DNA from 3 places in the Streptomyces sp. NPDC027189 genome. Region 3 is predicted to be linked to each of the others. Evidence: predicted binding sites of a transcription regulator. Region 3 holds the regulator's gene; each other region holds the start of a gene.
The links. Region 3 encodes HrcA, which represses chaperone genes, less so after heat shock. Its sites were predicted from a motif close to TTNGCACTCNGNNNNNCNGAGTGCNAA; they were not measured.
Positions count from the first base shown of each region.

Region 1 (4,744 bases), on a different contig from region 3:
ATGGACACATGGGTCGAACAGACCAAGGGCAAGCGGACCGCGACGCACAACCTGATCGGCAAGGACCGGTCCGACGCCACCCACTTCATAGAGATCGTGGAGTTCGCGTCGTACGAAGAGGCGATGCGGAACTCGAATCTTCCCGAGACCGACAGGATCTTCCGGGAGATGGTGGCGCTCTGCGACGAGATGCCGACGTTCACGGACCTGGACGTGGTCCGCGACGAGCAGCTCTACGCGGCCAACATCCGCAGGTTCTTCGAAACGGTGGCCACCAAGGGTGAGCTGCCGCCGCTCAACGACCTGATGGCGGAGAGCTACCACGACCACGACCCCGCCAACGAGCAGGACACCATCGGACTCGACGCGATGCGGCGCGAGATCGAAATGTGGCGCGGCGGCTTCGACTTCGCCTTCACCGTCGACAACCAGATCACCCAGGGCGATCGCGTCTGCACCCGGTGGACCTGGAGCGGCACCCACAAGGCCGACTTCATGGGGATCCTCGCGACCGGCAGGCAGGTCACCATGACCGGCGTGACCATCTTCCGCTGCACGGAGGACGGGAAGATCACCGAGGGCTGGTGGCAGTACGACCGGCTGGGGCTGATGGCCCAACTCGGCGCGCTCGACGCGCTGGAGACCTAGGGCTTGACCCGGCGGATCAGGTCGGCGGAGAGCTGCGGTGCCTCGGACCCGCGTCTCCGACGTGATCCGCGGGAGAGGCCCCGGCCCGAGTGACGAGGAAGCCCCCGTTCCGTGTGGAACGGGGGCTTCTTCATGAAGCGGTGCCTCAGTGGGAGTGCCCGTGGCCGTGGCCGTGACCGGCGTCGGCCTCCTCCTCGGCCGGCTTCTCGACGACCAGGGTCTCGGTCGTGAGGAGCAGGGAGGCGATGGAGGCGGCGTTCTCCAGGGCGGAGCGGGTGACCTTGACCGGGTCGATGACGCCGGCCTTGACCAGGTCGCCGTACTCGCCGGTGGCGGCGTTGAAGCCCTGGCCCTTGTCGAGTTCGGCGACCTTGGAGGTGATGACGTAACCCTCCAGGCCGGCGTTCTCGGCGATCCAGCGCAGCGGCTCGACGGCGGCCTTGCGGACGACCGCGACACCCGTGGCCTCGTCGCCGGTCTTGCCGAGGTTGCCCTCGAGGACCTTCACGGCGTGGACGAGCGCGGAGCCACCACCGGAGACGATGCCCTCCTCGACCGCGGCGCGGGTCGCGGAGATGGCGTCCTCCAGACGGTGCTTCTTCTCCTTGAGCTCGACCTCGGTGGCGGCGCCGACCTTGATCACGCACACGCCGCCGGCCAGCTTCGCGAGGCGCTCCTGGAGCTTCTCGCGGTCCCAGTCGGAGTCGGTGTTCTCGATCTCGGCCTTGATCTGGTTGACGCGGCCCACGACGGCCTCGTGGTCACCGCCACCGTCGACGACGGTCGTGTCGTCCTTGGTGACGGTCACGCGGCGGGCGGTGCCCAGCACGTCCAGGCCGACCTGGTCGAGCTTGAGGCCGACCTCCTCGGCGATGACCTGACCGCCGGTGAGGGTGGCGAGGTCGCCCAGCATCGCCTTGCGGCGGTCACCGAAGCCCGGGGCCTTCACCGCGACGGCGTTGAAGGTGCCACGGATCTTGTTCACGACCAGGGTCGACAGGGCCTCGCCCTCGACGTCCTCGGCGATGATCAGCAGCGGCTTGGAGGCGTTGGACTGGATGACCTTCTCCAGCAGGGGCAGCAGGTCCTGAATGGAGCTGATCTTGCCCTGGTGGATGAGGATGTACGGGTCCTCGAGGACGGCCTCCATGCGCTCCTGGTCCGTCACGAAGTACGGCGACAGGTAGCCCTTGTCGAAGGCCATGCCCTCGGTGAAGTCCAGCTCCAGACCGAAGGTGTTGGACTCCTCGACGGTGATGACACCGTCCTTGCCGACCTTGTCCATCGCCTCGGCGATGAGCTCGCCGACCTGCGGGTCCTGGGCGGACAGACCGGCGACGGCGGCGATGTCGGACTTCTCGTCGATCGGGCGCGCGGTCGCGAGGAGCTCGTCCGAGACCGCCTTGACGGCCGCGTCGATGCCCTTCTTCAGCAGCGCCGGGGAGGCACCCGCGGCGACGTTGCGCAGGCCCTCGCGCACGAGCGCCTGGGCGAGCACGGTGGCGGTGGTCGTACCGTCACCCGCGATGTCGTTGGTCTTGGTCGCCACCTCCTTCACCAGCTGGGCGCCGAGGTTCTCGTACGGGTCGTCGAGCTCGACCTCGCGGGCGATGGTGACACCGTCGTTGGTGATGGTGGGAGCGCCGAACTTCTTGTCGATGACGACGTTGCGGCCCTTGGGGCCGATCGTCACCTTCACCGTGTCGGCAAGCTTGTTGACGCCGCGCTCAAGGGCGCGACGGGCGTCCTCGTCGAACTTCAGGATCTTCGCCATGGGAGCGATTCAGCCCTCTCGGAAATCTTGGGAGAACGAACTGCGCCCCCGGCACCCGGCTTCATAAGGTCGCGGGGGCCAGGGGCGCAGTTCACTGCAAATCTGGGTGAATTACTTCTCGATGATCGCGAGCACGTCGCGAGCCGAGAGGACGAGGTACTCCTCGCCGTTGTACTTCACCTCGGTGCCGCCGTACTTGCTGTACAGCACGACATCGCCGACGGTGACGTCGAGCGGAAGACGGTTACCGTCCTCGAAGCGTCCCGGGCCCACGGCCAGGACGACGCCCTCCTGGGGCTTCTCCTTGGCGGTGTCCGGAATGACCAGGCCAGAGGCCGTGGTCTGCTCGGCGTCCAGCGGCTGGACCACAATGCGGTCCTCGAGCGGCTTGATGGCAACCTTGGAGCTGGCGGTCGTCACGATCCGACCTCCCCCTTCGGAGATCTCACGGGGTTAACTGTCTGAGGTGGCGACCAGGTCGATCCGTCGTCGCGGGTGCCGGACCTGCCCGTCGCTATTGGCACTCTCCAGGGGGGAGTGCCAGAGCCGAGACTATGACCGCGATTAGCACTCGGTCAAGCGGAGTGCCAGAAGCCTCCGGCGCGCCGCGAGGTTTCTGGTCGCACCGGGTGGACGCGTGCGCCGTCAGAGGTAGTCCTCGAGGCGGGCCACCGTGAATCCCTGCGCCTGGACACGACGCAGCAGCCGGGTCGTCGACTCGACGAGCGTGACGCCGTCCGTGTCCTCCGGACGGGCGAGGACGATGTCGCCGGGCCGCAGCCGGTCCCCCTCCGCATACCGCAGCCCTTCCGCTCTCATCGACGCCCGCCACAGTACGACCGCCGCGACCCCGCAGTCGCCCGCCGCGCGCAACGTCGTGCTGTCGTACCTGCCGTACGGGGGCCGCAGCAGCCGCGGCCGGATGCCGAAGCGCTGTTTGAGCTTGTCCTGCTGGCCGCAGATCTCGGCGCGCTGACCGAGATACGGCAGGCCGCGCAGGGAGGCGTGGTCGAGGGTGTGGTTCTGCACGCTGGCGCCGACCGCGCGCAGCCGGGCGAAGTGCCCGTACCCCGGCCCGACGACACTGTCCGTGAGGAACATGCTGACCGGCAGCCGCAGTTCACGGACCATGTCGACGAACCGCGGATCGCGCTCGACGCCGTCGTCGTACGTCAGGAAGACCACCTTGTCGCGGGTGGGGACGTGGTCCACGACGGGCGGCAGCCCCCGACCCGCGGCACGGGCGGTGGTCCGGACGGGCGGTTTCGGCGCCCGGGCGAGCGGGGCGGCGAGCCCCCAGCGGCGGTACGCCGACTCGTGCGGCCGTACCTTCTGCGCCGCCTTCTTGCTCAGCCGCTCGATAGGGTCGACGGACTGCGCACAGCCGCTCAGAAGAGCGGCGGCGAGCAGCCCGGCGACCAGTCCCCGCACCCTCACAGGTAGTCCTCCAGGCGGGCCACCGCGTATCCCTCGTCCGTCACCTTCTTCATGAAGCGGCGGACCATGTCGGGCATCGTGCCCTCCCAGTCGTTCCGGCCGCGGAAGTGGGTGAGGACGATGTCGCCGGGGTGCAGGTCGCCGTCCCACTCGCGGTACTCCCAGTGGTCGACGAACACCTCCTCGTCCCAGATGGGCGCGTACTTGATGCCGCAGGACTTGGCGGCGCGCAGGGTGTCCTGGTTGTAGTTGCCGTACGGAGGCCGGAAGACCGTGGGGCGCTTGCCGAACTGCTTCTTCATCACGGACTGCATGCCGCAGATCTCGTACCTCTGCTCCGCATACGAGAGTCCGGGCAGGTAGGGATGGTGGAGCGTGTGGTTGTTCAGCGTCACGCCCCGGTCGCGCATCTTCCGGAAGTACTGGTAGTCGTCCTTGACCAGGTAGTTGCTGAGGAAGGCGGTGTACGGGATCTTCAGATCACTCATCATCCGCAGGAACTTCGGGTCCTTCTCCTCGCCGTCGTCGATGGTGAGGAAGACGACCTTGTCCTTGGTGGGGACGGTGGTGAAGACCGGGGGCAGGTCCAGCTCCTCCTGGTCGTCGACCTCGAACCCGTCGCGGGCCCTGATCACCGGCTTCCTGGCAGGCGCCGGCGGGGCCGTCAGCGGCGTCCTGGCCAGTCCCCAGCGCTTGGCCGCGGCGGCCCGTTGGGCCTGCGCGAGACGGAGCTTGGCGGCGTACGAGTAGAGGGCACGGGCGGGGGGCGCCTTCATTGCCTGCTGGCCGGGGGCCGGCCGCACGCCGCCACCGTCGGAGCAGCCGGAGACGAGGGCGGCGAGGGCGAGCACGGCGACCGCACCCCGGGAACGGGCTAGACCGCGC
Region 1 is NZ_JBVHRI010000001.1:827,373-832,116, forward strand. It holds gene ACZ4RZ_RS03700 (ester cyclase) at 1-648, shown strand, start outside; gene groL (chaperonin GroEL) at 794-2,422, opposite strand; gene groES (co-chaperone GroES) at 2,534-2,842, opposite strand; gene ACZ4RZ_RS03715 (polysaccharide deacetylase family protein) at 3,068-3,859, opposite strand; gene ACZ4RZ_RS03720 (polysaccharide deacetylase family protein) at 3,856-4,744, opposite strand, start outside.
Region 1: the regulator HrcA is predicted to act here: its motif matches at 2,987-3,013, upstream of groES (co-chaperone GroES).

Region 2 (4,744 bases), on a different contig from region 3:
CCGGTACGCCGCCCGGCGAGAACTGCCGGGTCATCGGGGCCATCACGATGCGGTTCGGGACGGTCAGGCCGTTCAGGGAGACGGGGCGGGACAGGATCTCGGCTGCGCGCGAGGCGGCGGTGGCAGTCACGAAGGGGGCTCCTCGGAGAGGTCGATCAGTGTCGAGCAGTTAAGGGATTCCGGGCGGTATGTGCACATGCATCGACCGCCCGTGAACGACAACTGCCCCACCCGCCACGACATTCCGCCGCCCCACGGCCCATTCCTGTGATCCCGCACACGCGCGACTGGAGCACCCCGGATCCACCCGACGGCAGCACCCCGGAATCGCCTGATGGCAGCACCCCGAAAACGCCCGAGGGCGGCACCCCCTGGGAGTGGGGGTACCGCCCTCGGAACGTAAGGACAGTGATCAACCAGAGGTCGATCAGAAGTCCATGTCACCGCCCGGCATGCCGCCCGGAGCGGCCGCGCCGGCCTTCTCGGGCTTGTCGGCGATGACGGCCTCGGTGGTGAGGAACAGCGCGGCGATGGAGGCGGCGTTCTGCAGGGCAGAGCGCGTGACCTTCGCCGGGTCGATGATGCCCTCGGCGATCATGTCGACGTACTCGCCGGTCGCGGCGTTCAGACCGTGACCGATGGGAAGGTTGCGCACCTTCTCGACGACGACACCACCCTCGAGACCACCGTTGACGGCGATCTGCTTGAGCGGGGCCTCCAGGGCGAGCTTCACGGCGTTGGCGCCGGTCGCCTCGTCACCCTCGAGCTCCAGCTTCTCGAAGACCGCGGAGGCCTGGATGAGGGCCACGCCACCACCGGCGACGATGCCCTCCTCGACGGCCGCCTTCGCGTTGCGAACGGCGTCCTCGATGCGGTGCTTGCGCTCCTTGAGCTCGACCTCGGTGGCGGCACCGGCCTTGATGACGGCCACGCCGCCGGCCAGCTTCGCCAGGCGCTCCTGGAGCTTCTCGCGGTCGTAGTCCGAGTCCGAGTTCTCGATCTCGGCACGGATCTGGTTGACCCGGCCGGCGACCTGGTCGGCGGAGCCGGCGCCGTCGACGATCGTGGTCTCGTCCTTGGTGATGACGACCTTGCGGGCGCGGCCCAGCAGGTCCAGACCCGCGTTCTCCAGCTTGAGGCCGACCTCCTCGGAGATGACCTCGCCGCCCGTGAGGATGGCGATGTCGCCGAGCATGGCCTTGCGGCGGTCACCGAAGCCCGGGGCCTTGACGGCGACGGACTTGAAGGTGCCACGGATCTTGTTGACGACCAGGGTCGACAGGGCCTCGCCCTCGACGTCCTCGGCGATGATCAGCAGCGGCTTGCCGGACTGCATGACCTTCTCGAGGAGCGGCAGCAGGTCCTTGACGTTGCTGATCTTCGAGTTGGCGATCAGGATGTACGGGTCGTCGAGGACGGCCTCCATACGCTCCATGTCGGTGGCGAAGTACGCCGAGATGTAGCCCTTGTCGAAGCGCATACCCTCGGTGAGCTCCAGCTCCAGACCGAAGGTCTGGGACTCCTCGACGGTGATGACGCCTTCCTTGCCGACCTTGTCCATGGCCTCGGCGATGAGCTCGCCGATCTGGGTGTCGGCGGCGGAGATGGAGGCCGTGGAAGCGATCTGCTCCTTGGTCTCGACATCCTTGGCCTGCTCGAGCAGGGCACCGGAGACGGCCTCGACGGCCTTCTCGATACCGCGCTTGAGGGCCATCGGGTTGGCACCGGCGGCCACGTTGCGCAGGCCCTCGCGGACCAGCGCCTGGGCGAGAACGGTCGCCGTGGTCGTACCGTCACCGGCGACGTCGTCCGTCTTCTTGGCGACTTCCTTGACCAGCTCGGCGCCGATCTTCTCGTACGGGTCCTCGAGCTCGATCTCCTTGGCGATGGAAACACCATCGTTGGTGATCGTGGGGGCGCCCCACTTCTTCTCGAGGACGACGTTCCGGCCCTTGGGGCCAAGGGTGACCTTGACGGCGTCGGCGAGCTGGTTCATCCCGCGCTCGAGACCGCGCCGTGCCTCCTCGTCGAACGCGATGATCTTGGCCATGTGAAGTGGTCCTCCCGGACGGGGTGGATTGCTCCGGATCGCGCCCGCGCCCGCGACGGACGGCCTGCAAACCCTGTGGTTCCTTGCCCCACAGGCCTGCGGGCCTCGCCGGCCCGATCCAAGTTCTGTCACTCTCACTCGGAGAGTGCTAACGCCAATGATTAGCACTCGGCCCCTGCGAGTGCAAGCGCCTCTCACTAACGGGAGCGGGCCCGGCGGCGCGAACGGGGGCGGGTCCGGGAACGCACGAGGGGCCCGCGTCCCTGATGGGATGCGGGCCCCTCGGCGTGAGTGCGTCGGTGGCCGTTCGCGCCGGGATCAGACGGCGAGCTTGACCATGTCCGCCTGCGGACCCTTCTGGCCCTGCGAGATCTCGAACTCCACTCGCTGACCCTCTTCAAGGGTGCGGTAGCCGTCCATCTGAATCGCGCTGTAGTGCACGAAGACGTCCGCACCACCGTCGACCGCGATGAAGCCGTACCCCTTCTCCGCGTTGAACCACTTGACGGTGCCCTGAGCCATGCCTAACTCCCCTATTACTGGCCCTTGCACAGATCCACACTTCGCGGATCCGGGTCAGACCTCACCCCCCAACGGTTGGGGGTGTGCGCCGGAACGCGTCGACCGCGGCTGAATGTATCTGTCCAACTGCCGTCTGCAACAGGTCAATCGGACGAGAATTCTGGGCACGGCCGATCGGTAATATGCGGAGAATTCGAGAAGATTCAGGGCAAGTCGGGCCCCGTAAATGCCATAAACGGCTCAAAAAGGCGGGGCACTTTGGCTACTTCTTGTCGGGTCTCGCGCAGATACTCATATGCGTCCGGCATGAAAGGCGAAGCAGGTTCCCCAACTCTACCGCGCTCAACCATGCAGAATTGCCCCCTCCGTTTCTCTCACGGAGGGGGCAATTCGATGAACTCTTAGTGATGAGCGTTACCTACGGTAACAATCTCACCCTGGGTGACGGTTCAGCCGCCCGCGACGGCCGGGATGATCGACACGCCCGCACCGTCCGGCGTCGCCGTCTCCAGACCCTGCTCGAACCGCACGTCGTCGTCGTTGACGTAGACGTTGACGAAGCGGCGCAGCTTGCCCTGGTCGTCCAGAACGCGCGCGGCGATACCCGTGTGGTTCTTCTCCAGGTCGGCGATGACCTCGGCGAGGGTCCCACCCTCGGCCGTCACCTCGGCCTGGCCGCCGGTGTAGGTGCGCAGGATGGTGGGGATGCGGACGTTGACGCTCATGATGCGAGGCCAGCCTCTCGGAAGGAGTCCAGGTTCGGGCGGATGGTCGCGGTCAGGCCTGTGCCGGCCACCGCGTCCAGGGTCTTGAGGCCGTCGCCGGTGTTGAGGACGACCGTGGTCAGGGTCGGGTCGAGGAGGCCGTTCTCGATCAGCTTCTTCGTGACGCCGAGGGTCACACCGCCCGCCGTCTCGGCGAAGATGCCCTCGGTCCGCGCAAGGAGCTTGATCGCATCGACGACCTGCTCGTCGTTGACATCCTCCACCGCACCGCCCGTGCGGCGCGCGATGTCGAGGACGTACGGACCGTCGGCCGGGTTGCCGATGGCGAGCGACTTGGCGATGGTGTTCGGCTTCTGCGGCCGTACGACGTCGTGCCCGGCCTTGTAGGCGACGGACACCGGCGAGCAGCCCTCGGCCTGGGCGCCGAAGATCTTGTACGGCTTGTCCTCGACGAGGCCGAGCTTGATCAGCTCCTGCAGCCCCTTGTCGATCTTCGTGAGCTGGGAGCCGGAGGCGATCGGGACGACCAGCTGGTCGGGCAGTCGCCAGCCGAGCTGCTCACAGATCTCGTACGCCAGGGTCTTGGAGCCCTCCGCGTAGTACGGCCGCAGGTTGACGTTGACGAAGCCCCAGCCCTCGCCGGCCGGGTCGCCGATCAGCTCGGAGCAGAAGCGGTTCACGTCGTCGTAGTTGCCCTCGATGCCGACGAGCTCGCCGCCGTAGATCGCGGCCATCACGACCTTGCCCTGCTCCAGGTCGTGCGGGATGAACACGCAGGAGCGGAAGCCGGCACGGGCGGCGGCGGCGCCGACCGCGCCGGCGAGGTTGCCGGTGGAGGAGCAGGAGAGGGTGGTGAAGTTGAAGGCGCGCGCGGCCTCGATGGCCTGGGCTACGACGCGGTCCTTGAAGGAGTGCGTCGGGTTGCCGGAGTCGTCCTTGACGAAGAGCTTGCCGGCGTCGACACCGAGCTCGCGCGCCAGGTTGTCGGCCTTGACGAGCTTGGTCCAGCCGGGGTTGATGTTCGGCTTCTCGGCGACGTCCGCGGGGACGGGCAGGAGGGGCGCGTAGCGCCAGATGTTCGCGGGGCCCGCTTCGATACGCTTGCGGAGTTCCTCGGTGTCGTAGGCCGAGAAGTCGTACGCGATCTCCAGCGGGCCGAAACACTCCTCGCAGGCGAAGACCGGGCCGAGCGGGACGCGGTGCCCGCACTCGCGGCAGGAAAGCGCGGCGGCGGGGCCGAGATCAACGGCGTCTACGGTGTTGGTGGTGCTTGCAACAGTCTGCGCAGCCATGGAGGCGAGGCCCTTTCTCCTCATCTTCCTCACGACGCACTTCGCCGTGAGACGGATTTGGCACCTTCCCTAGCCGGGAGCCTCGCCACGTCAACGTGACAAGACCGGCTGGAGGGTTGCCGGGGCTTCAACGGGCCGTATCCCTCTGCCCCTCT
Region 2 is NZ_JBVHRI010000018.1:8,219-12,962, forward strand. It holds gene ACZ4RZ_RS33740 (NADH:flavin oxidoreductase) at 1-130, opposite strand, end outside; gene groL (chaperonin GroEL) at 428-2,050, opposite strand; gene ACZ4RZ_RS33750 (cold-shock protein) at 2,369-2,572, opposite strand; gene ACZ4RZ_RS33755 (MoaD/ThiS family protein) at 3,022-3,297, opposite strand; gene thrC (threonine synthase) at 3,294-4,589, opposite strand; SAM riboswitch class I at 4,607-4,744, opposite strand, start outside.
Region 2: the regulator HrcA is predicted to act here: its motif matches at 2,176-2,202, upstream of groL (chaperonin GroEL).

Region 3 (4,744 bases):
AACGCACGCGTCAACTCCGTCCGCACGAACAGGGGGTTGGTCAGCGCCTGCTTGTGCACGACGTTCGCGCCGGACTCGGGGGTGGCGAGGAACGCGGTGCCGAGCTGGGCCGCGCTCGCGCCGGCCGCGAGCACCGCGGCGATCTGGCTGCCGCGCATGATGCCGCCCGCCGCGACGATCGGGATCTGCACGGTCTCGCGGACCTGCGCGATCAGCGAGAGCAGCCCGATGCCGGTGCCGTCCGTCTCCGGGTTGTCGCGGTGGGTGCCCTGGTGGCCGCCCGCCTCGACGCCCTGCACGATCACCGCGGCGGCGCCCGCCCGCTGCACGGCCAGCGCCTCCTCGGCGGTGGTCGCGGTGACCATCGTCAGCGTGCCGGCGCGGGCGAGCGAGTCCAGCACGTCGCGGGTGGGGACGCCGAAGTGGAAGGAGACCACCGGGACCGGGTTGTCGAGGAGGACGGCGAGTTTGGCGTCGTAGCCGTCGTCACGGCCGCTGTCGGGGTCGCCGAGCTCGGTCTCGTACCAGGCGGCCTCACCCGCGAGCTGGTTGGCGTACACCTCGACGGCGGCGGAGTCCGCATACTCGGGCTGCGGCATGAAGAGGTTCACGCCGAAGGGGCGGCCCGTGAGTCCGCGCAGCTGCTTGATCTCCTGGTACATGCCGTCGGCGGTCTTGTACCCGGCGGCGAGGAACCCGAGCCCACCGGCCTCGGACACGGCGGCCGCGAGATGCGGGACGGAGACGCCGCCCGCCATGGGGGCCTGCACGATCGGGTGTGGGAAGAGATCGGTCAGTGCGGAGGACATGACGGCATGTTGTCACGTCCTCCGTACAAGTCCGAATCCGGCCTTCCGCCTGGCATAGGCCACCGGGATGGGCGGTCGCGGGCCGGATTTCCCGCCCCTCAGAACCCCGCCCCGCAAGGGGCGCGGGGAACCGCGCGACCAGCCCCCACCCACCCGCAGTCAAGGAAACACCCGGGGTCTGGGGCGGAGCCCCAGGTACGGGACGGGTAGGGGCGGAGGGGGCGAGCGCATCCATCAGCGGCTCCGCCGCGGGCCACCTCAGCGCCCGTTGAACGCGTCCTTCAGCCGCGAGAACAGCCCCTGCTGCCCGGGCTGGAACTGCCCGGTCGGCCGCTCCTCACCCCGCAGCTTCGCAAGCTCCCGCAGCAACCGCTCCTGCTCGGGATCGAGCTTCGTAGGCGTCGTCACCTCGACGTGCACGATCAGATCGCCCCGGCCACCGCCCCGCAGATGCGTGATGCCCCGCCCGTGCAGCGGAATCGACTGCCCGGACTGCGTCCCCGGACGGATGTCGACCTCCTCCAGGCCGTCGAGCGTCTCCAGCGGAACCTTCGTGCCGAGGGACGCCGCGGTCATCGGGATGGTGACCGTGCAGTGCAGATCGTCGCCGCGCCGCTGGAACACGGCGTGCGGCAGCTCGTGGATCTCGACGTAGAGGTCACCGGCGGGCCCGCCACCGGGGCCGACCTCGCCCTCGCCCGCGAGCTGGATCCGCGTGCCGTTGTCGACACCGGCCGGGATCTTCACGGTCAGTGTCCGACGGGAGCGGACCCGGCCGTCGCCCGCGCACTCCGGGCACGGGGTCGGGACCACGGTGCCGAAGCCCTGGCACTGCGGGCAGGGACGGGACGTCATGACCTGGCCCAGGAAGGACCGCGTCACCTGCGACACCTCACCGCGACCGCGGCACATGTCACACGTCTGCGCCGAAGTGCCCGGCGCCGCGCCTTCCCCATTACAGGTGGCGCAGACGACGGCCGTGTCGACCTGGATGTCCTTCGTCGTACCGAAGGCGGCCTCGTCCAGCTCGATCTCGAGCCGGATCATGGCGTCCTGGCCACGTCGCGTACGCGACCGGGGGCCGCGCTGCGACGCCGTACCGAAGAAGGCGTCCATGATGTCCGAGAAGTTCCCGAAGCCGCCCGCGCCGAAGCCGCCCGCGCCCGCGCCGCCCGACTGGGACAGGGGGTCGCCGCCGAGGTCGTAGACCTGCTTCTTCTGCGGGTCCGACAACACCTCGTACGCGGCGTTGATCTCCTTGAACCGCTCCTGCGTCTTCGGATCGGGATTGACGTCCGGGTGCAGCTCGCGCGCGAGCCTCCGGAACGCCTTCTTGATCTCGTCCTGGGACGCGTCGCGGCGCACGCCGAGTACGGCGTAGTAGTCCGTGGCCACTTACGACTCCGCCAGGATCTGTCCGACGTACCGTGCCACCGCTCGTACCGCTCCCATCGTTCCCGGGTAATCCATGCGGGTCGGGCCGACCACGCCGAGTTTGGCTACTGCCTCGCCGCCCGAACCGTAGCCGACCGAGACCACGGACGTGGAGTTGAGTCCCTCATACGCGTTCTCGTGACCGATTCGCACGGTCATGCTCGAATCCCCGGCCTCACCAAGCAACTTGAGGAGCACGACCTGCTCCTCCAGCGCTTCCAGCACCGGCCGGATGGTGAGAGGGAAGTCATGTCCGAAACGGGTGAGATTGGCGGTGCCGCCGATCATCAGCCGCTCCTCGGTCTCCTCGACGAGCGTCTCCAGCAGGGTGGAGAGCACCGTCGAGACCGTACCGCGGTCCTCCGCCTCGAAGGCCTCCGGCAGGTCCTGCACGAGCTGCGGGACGTCCGCGAAACGGCGGCCCGCGATCCTGCTGTTGAGCCGGGCCCGCAGATCCGCGAGCGTCGTCTCGCCGAACGGCGCCGGGCAGTCGATCATGCGCTGCTCGACCCGGCCGGTGTCCGTGATCAGCACGAGCATCACGCGCGCGGGGGCGAGGGACAGCAGTTCCACGTGCCGCACGGTCGAGCGCGTCAGCGAGGGGTACTGCACCACGGCGACCTGCCGCGTGAGCTGGGCGAGCAGCCTTACGGTCCGGCCCACGACGTCGTCGAGATCGACGGCGCCGTCGAGGAAGTTCTGGATGGCGCGCCGCTCGGGCGCGGTCATCGGCTTGACGCCCGCGAGCTTGTCGACGAAGAGGCGGTAGCCCTTGTCGGTGGGGATGCGCCCGGCGCTGGTGTGCGGCTGGGCGATGTAGCCCTCGTCCTCCAGCGCGGCCATGTCGTTACGCACGGTCGCGGGCGAGACGCCGAGGCGGTGCCGCTCGGTCAGCGCCTTGGAACCGACCGGCTCCTCGGTGCCCACGTAGTCCTGGACGATGGCGCGCAGCACCTCAAGCCTGCGTTCACTGAGCATCGCGCACACCTCCAGAAGTCTTCCCCGTGGCCTTGATGGCCTTCGTGACCTTCTTCCTGGCACTCAGCGCACGCGAGTGCCAGCGTTCCCCGGCCCAGTGTACGGCGGTGAGGTACGGCCCCGGCAAGGGCGGGCCTGCGATGTCGTGCCTGGCAGGCTCTCACGGCTAGCGTCTCCGTATGAGGCTGACTTGGGAAGAGCTGGGGTGGGAAACGGTGGCACCCCGGGTCGGGCGGAAGCGGCTTCCGGTCTGGGACTGCACGGCCGGGCTCGTGGTGGGCGAGGGCGCGGCGCTGATGATCGATCCGGGGTCGAGCCTGCGGGAGGGCGCGCGGCTGCGGACCGAGGCACGACGGATCCTCGGTGGCGACCGCCGCGTGACGCACCTCGCACTCACGCACCCCCACTTCGACCATGTCTTCGGGGCGGCCGCGTTCGCCGGGGTGGAGGTGTTCGGCGCGGTCGGCCTGGACGCGGTCCTCGCGCACCACCGCGAGGAGCTGCGCGCGGACGCCGTACGCAACGGTCTCGACCCGCGCCAGGCGGCGGAGGCCGCGGACCTCCTGGTCCACCCCCGCCATTCGGTGTCCGGCGAGTGGACCCTCGATCTCGGAGGCGGCGTACAGGTCCTGCTGGCCAATGTGGGCCCCGGCCACACCGGCCACGATCTGGTGGTCCTGGTCCCCGGCCCACCCGGCTCCCCGGAGACCGTCTTCTGCGGCGACCTGGTGGAGGAGTCGGGCGAACCCCAGGCGGGACCCGACGCCGTCCCCTCCCACTGGCCGGCGGCGCTGGACCGGCTGCTCGACCTGGGCGGGGAGGACGCGGTGTACGTGCCGGGACACGGCGCGGCGGTGAATGCGGCGTTTGTCCGTGCGCAGCGGGACGCGTTGGCCACACGCTTCGGCGTGTCTTCCTAGCGGGCCGGGAGCTTCTCCTATCGTCATCCGAATGCGCCAGTACTCTCCGGACCTGACCCCGCCGTGGAAGAAGCCCCAAGCCGTGCCCGAGGTCCCCGCCGACCCCGGCCTGGTGGTCGAGGAGCCCGGCACCGGCTTCTGCGGCGCGGTGATCCGCTGCGAGGCGGGCACGGTGACCCTGGAGGACCGCTTCGGCAAGTACCGCGTGTTCCCGCTGGAGCCGCGCGGCTTCCTTCTGGAGGGCAAGGTGGTGACGCTGGTCCGCCCCGCCTCCGGTCCGGTACGTCCCACCCGCACGGCCTCCGGTTCGGTCGCCGTCCCCGGCGCGCGGGCCCGGGTCGCGCGGGCCGGGCGCATCTACGTGGAGGGCCGCCACGACGCCGAACTGGTCGAGCGCGTCTGGGGCGACGACCTCCGTATCGAGGGCGTCGTCGTCGAGTACCTGGAGGGCATCGACGACCTCCCGTCGATCGTCGCGGACTTCGCGCCGGGGCCGGACGCCCGCCTCGGCGTCCTGGTCGACCACTTGGTCCCCGGCACGAAGGAGTCCCGCATCGCGGACGCGGTCACCAGCGACCATGCCCTGGTGCTGGGCCACCCGTA
Region 3 is NZ_JBVHRI010000004.1:197,170-201,913, forward strand. It holds gene ACZ4RZ_RS11875 (nitronate monooxygenase) at 1-809, opposite strand, end outside; gene dnaJ (molecular chaperone DnaJ) at 1,068-2,204, opposite strand; gene hrcA (heat-inducible transcriptional repressor HrcA) at 2,205-3,221, opposite strand; gene ACZ4RZ_RS11890 (MBL fold metallo-hydrolase) at 3,401-4,141, shown strand; gene ACZ4RZ_RS11895 (DUF3097 domain-containing protein) at 4,173-4,744, shown strand, end outside.